One region of the Paenibacillus sp. ALE2 genome, then DNA from elsewhere that is predicted to be linked to it. Evidence: predicted binding sites of a transcription regulator. Region 1 holds the regulator's gene; the other holds the start of a gene.

What was found. Region 1 encodes NrdR, which represses ribonucleotide reductase genes. Its sites were predicted from a motif close to AACACNATATATNGTGTT; they were not measured.
Region 2: nrdI (class Ib ribonucleoside-diphosphate reductase assembly flavoprotein NrdI) is a predicted target of NrdR. The motif match lies at 1,000-1,017, and genes of this name have one in related genera.

Annotation. Positions count from the first base shown of each region.
Region 1 covers NZ_CM134213.1:5,437,050-5,439,446, forward strand. Annotated here, with positions in the region: gene ACXHJ1_RS23445 (alpha/beta hydrolase family protein) at 1-355, shown strand, start outside; tRNA gene ACXHJ1_RS23450 (tRNA-Lys) at 441-513, opposite strand; tRNA gene ACXHJ1_RS23455 (tRNA-Ala) at 525-600, opposite strand; gene nrdR (transcriptional regulator NrdR) at 731-1,198, opposite strand; gene ACXHJ1_RS23465 (alpha/beta-type small acid-soluble spore protein) at 1,304-1,528, shown strand; gene ACXHJ1_RS23470 (lytic transglycosylase domain-containing protein) at 1,648-2,211, opposite strand; gene coaE (dephospho-CoA kinase) at 2,208-2,397, opposite strand, start outside.
Region 2 covers NZ_CM134213.1:5,277,793-5,280,189, forward strand. Annotated here, with positions in the region: gene ACXHJ1_RS22635 (GNAT family N-acetyltransferase) at 1-353, opposite strand, end outside; gene ACXHJ1_RS22640 (DUF2500 domain-containing protein) at 413-775, opposite strand; gene nrdI (class Ib ribonucleoside-diphosphate reductase assembly flavoprotein NrdI) at 1,184-1,543, shown strand; gene nrdE (class 1b ribonucleoside-diphosphate reductase subunit alpha) at 1,530-2,397, shown strand, end outside.

The DNA.
Region 1 (2,397 bases):
CCTAAGCATAGCCAGTCCTAACGATATCATTTCCAAAGAAAGATGGAGCTTTATAGGCAAAAATTTTCGTTCTGATTCTACGGAAGAATTAAGCTACTTTAAATCTCCTGTACTCTTGGTTCTGGCTGGGAAAGATATGAACGTAGATGTAAAAGACACCGAGCGAGTATATCGCCAAAAGATATCTCCAGAGCTGCTGTCTGTCATTCATTTGCCAAAAGTTGACCATTCCATGATGAATGAGTACATCACGCATTCCAAGTCCCTAACCTTCTTAACCGCCGTATTTGCCCCCAGACAATTGGTGAGTGATGATTATCTACAAATTCTCGCCGATTTTGTTAGTCAGCATTAAGCTTGGAACTGCTGTATACTCTATTAGACCGGGAATAGATATATAAACAGCAAAAAAACGGCATTTCTGCCGTTTTTTTAAAGGATGGACTCTCAGGGACTCGAACCCTGGACCAATTGATTAAGAGTCAACTGCTCTACCAACTGAGCTAAGAGTCCATATAAAATTATGGTGGAGCCTAGGGGGATCGAACCCCTGACCTCATCGCTGCCAGCGATGCGCTCTCCCAGCTGAGCTAAGGCCCCGTCTCATGTAAGTTAATTAACGTTTCAAGCGACTTCTATATCATATAAAATATTCGACCCTGTGTCAATACTTTTATAAAAAAAATATTAACATCTTCCCGCCACGGCCCTAAAAAGATACAGTCAGCGATCAGTCGCTGTCTGTATCTTTGGATAACAGTGTTTTCAGTTCCTTCATAAACATATTGATGTCTTTGAACTGCCGATAGACGGACGCAAAGCGTACGTAGGCCACTTCATCCACAGGATAGAGCTGTTCCATGACCAGCTCACCAATCTGCTGGCTATCCACCTCTGTGGCTGCAGTGTTGCGAATGGCGTTCTCCACCTGAGATACAATCAGATCGAGCTGCTCGACTGATACTGGACGCTTCTCACAGGCTCGAATGAGACCGCGCAGCATTTTATCACGGCTAAACTCTTCACGGCTGCCATCTTTTTTGATGACCATCAGTGGGGTCTCTTCCACCATTTCAAAGGTGGTAAAACGCCTGGCACACTGTTCGCATTCGCGGCGGCGTCGGATGGACTTATTATCATTCGCTGGTCGCGAATCCAACACTTTCGTGCCGTTGTAAGCGCAATACGGGCACTTCATAATCTCATCACTTCCTTTTTCCAATAAATTCCCGAAGCTTTTTAGTAATAATTTTGTCGAAACGGATCATAATATGTTTACCACGTCGCGAGGAGGTGAACAACAATGGCACAAGGAAACAATGGCAACTCCAACAACCTGGTAGTCAGCAGATCCTCCGGTGCTCTGGAGCAAATGAAATATGAAATCGCTCAAGAGCTGGGTATCAGCATTCCTCAAGATGGATACCAAGGTAACATGACTTCCTATGAGAACGGTTCGATCGGGGGCTACATCACAAAACGCCTCGTAACGATCGCCGAACAACAATTGGCAGGACAATACCAATAATCTCGGTAATAATGAAGAAGTAATACGAAAAAGTGTAGGGATAGGCTGCTAAAAACAGCCTGTCCTGCGCTTTTTTTCATTTTAAAGCGAAAAGGCTCATGTTGTCATTAACCTGTCCCTTAAAACTCATTATAAATTTTTGTATATTGCCTGTAGTAATAGATGACTCGCTGTACATAATGCCGTGTCTCACCAAAAGGGATTTGCTTAATGGACTCTTCTTTGCCATCCCACACCCCCTGATCTAGCCATTCCTGAACTTTACCTGGACCAGCATTATAAGCCGCTACGATGACCACAGGATTATCCTGAAACTTCATAGACAGGTTATGCAGATACCAGGTCCCCAGCTCAATATTGGTGCCAGGCTCGTGCTTGACACTATCCAGCGGGACCTTCTGAATCTGGGCACTCTCCATAATCCAATTGGCTGTGTTCGGCATAATCTGCATAAGCCCCAGCGCCCCCTTGTGTGACTGCTTGCTGGTTTTAAAATTTGTTTCCACACGGATAATAGACGCCACCAAAAATGGGTCCACTTCATAGGTCTGTGAATACTGCCGAATCTCATCCTTATATTGAATCGGGTAAAACCAGGACATCCAATTCGAGTTGAGGAACAGAATCAGGACAAATCCGACAAACAAAATGAGCAGGACTCTTTTCTTACGTAAAATGTTCATGCAAGTCCCTTTCGCTGCCAAAACTGATCAATTTGCATCTGCGTCTCAGACTGTGTTCCGCTATTATCAATAACAATATCAGCTAAATTTTTTTTCTGCTCGATATCCATTTGTGCGGACAAACGAAGCTCGGCTTGCTCTTCTGTCAGACCGTCTCTGAGCATCAGACGTCGGAGCTGAACATCA
Region 2 (2,397 bases), 160 kb from region 1:
AATTTTTGTATCAATCGTATCGCTTCCCGCCCATATCCTTTGCCCAGATCACCGTCGCGCCCGATTACAATCCCAAGGGTGGCGTGCCGATTTACCCAGTTGATTTTGAATAAATCGAGTTGTCCAATATAGTCCAGTGTATCTTTATGTGCAATGACAAAGCCCTTGATCTCAGAGTTGCCGTCAATCATCATCTGTACAAAAGATTCACTATTAGCCTGTGAATGCGGATAGATAAATACGTCGCTTAATCCATGTGTGATTGCCGGGTCATTAACCCATCTTCGGATATCAGGTATATCCTCCTGACGGTACTCTCTTAATACAATTCGTGCTCCAATGATATGTGGCATCGTCAGCTTCCTCCCTATTATGTATTGGTTCTGGTAATACTCTATCACCCTGTCCCCTTTTACGCTCCCATTAATCTCACAAACTCCAGGAACCGTGTACCTTTATAATGAACCTCCCCGCGATCCCCGATTACAATCATTCCGAAGTCCGTATCCTTCACCTCCAGCTCCTTACGCTCCCCCCTGTCAAATTCAAAGGTGATATAGTAATCGGTCGAAGCTGAAAAATTGCCTGATCCCCCACGCACTCTCGTTCGCTTATCCACAACCTTGCAAGAACGTTGGACCTGTTCGGCTGCTTGATTGGAAAGACCTGCACTTATCGATTTGACAATTCCCATAATGATTACAAAAGCAATGAGTCCAAACACGACAAAAAAGATAATACTAAACGGTTGAAATGCCATAAAACCACTTCCCATTTGCTCCATCCTTTCTACAGTAAAATGTAAATTTTCCATTCTATTGCCCATTGACAAATCGTACATCCTCAGCTTAAAAAACTCCAATACTTTTTTAACATACTTACGAAAAAAAAGTTCTTTCGCTCTTTTCCGCACCCTGCTTGGACTTACACCCGATCTGGGTCCTCTGAGCCTCTCTAGACCGATTGACAAAACTATATATAGATATAAAATAGAAAATGTACTCTAAATATAGTGTAAAAAACGTATTTATGCCCGATATCTTGAAGATAAAGGTATGAAAATACATGTAAATATAGAGTCAAAAATCTTAAATGGCGCAGCCAGCAAGGGATTACAGCTATGATGGGTCTCTTGGCAATGCCGTTTTCTTTTTTTCGTTAATTGTTAAGGAGGTTGCACACCATGCTGATTGCTTATGATTCCAAGACCGGCAATGTAAAAAGATTTATAAACAAGCTCAAGCTTCCGGCGGTTCAGATTGAGGAGCAGATGACTATAGAAGAACCTTACGTACTCATTACATATACAACCGGGTTTGGGCAGATACCTGAGAGGGTATCTTCATTTTTGAAAAAAAATGCACAAAACCTTGTTGGTGTAGCTGCAAGCGGCAACCGTAACTGGGGTGAGAAATTTGCCAAAAGTGCGGATTTGATTGCCGACCATTATAATGTCCCCGTGATTAGCAAATTTGAATTATCTGGAACGTTCGGAGATGTGGAGCGTTTTAAACAGGAGGTGAGCCGAGTTGCGGCATATTGAATTGAACAACATGTTGATGAAACGCGATACAGACGGCTTTTTCCAATTGGAAAAGGACCAAGAGGCTGTAGCAGAATTTATGAAGGAAGTTCAAGAACGGAGTTTGAAGTTTGCTGACACAGCTGCTCAAGTGCTGTATATGATTGAGAATGATTATTACGAAAATTTCTATAACAGCTATACAGCTGATGAAATTAATGATATTTTCCATATCACTCATAGCTATAATTTTAAATTCCCTTCCTATATGGCAGCATCCAAGTTTTATACTGATTATGCAATGAAGAGTAACGACCGTAAAGTCTATCTGGAACACTACCCTGACCGGGTGGCTGCTGTCGCCCTGCATTTGGGACGCGGCAACGCCGATACGGCGCGCCTGTTGTCCCGCTCAATGATGGAGCAACGTCTTCAGCCAGCTACACCAACCTTCCTGAACGCTGGCAAAAGCCGCCGTGGGGAATTGGTGTCCTGCTTCTTGCTCGAAATGGATGACTCTCTGAACTCAATCAACTATGTATTGAACACTTGCATGCAATTGTCCAAAATTGGCGGCGGTGTTGCGGTTAACCTGTCGAAGCTGCGGTCACGCGGCGAGGCAATTAAAGGTGTAGAAGGCGCAGCAAAAGGCATTATGCCTGTGCTGAAGCTGATGGAAGATGGTTTCTCCTACGCGGATCAAATGGGTCAACGTAAAGGCTCTGGTGCAGCCTATTACAACATTTTCGGATGGGACGTGCTGGAGTTCCTGGATAGTAAAAAAATCAATGCTGATGAAAGAGTACGTCTCAAGACACTTTCGATCGGATTGCTGGTGCCGAACCGCTTTTACAAGCTGGCACAAGATAATGAAC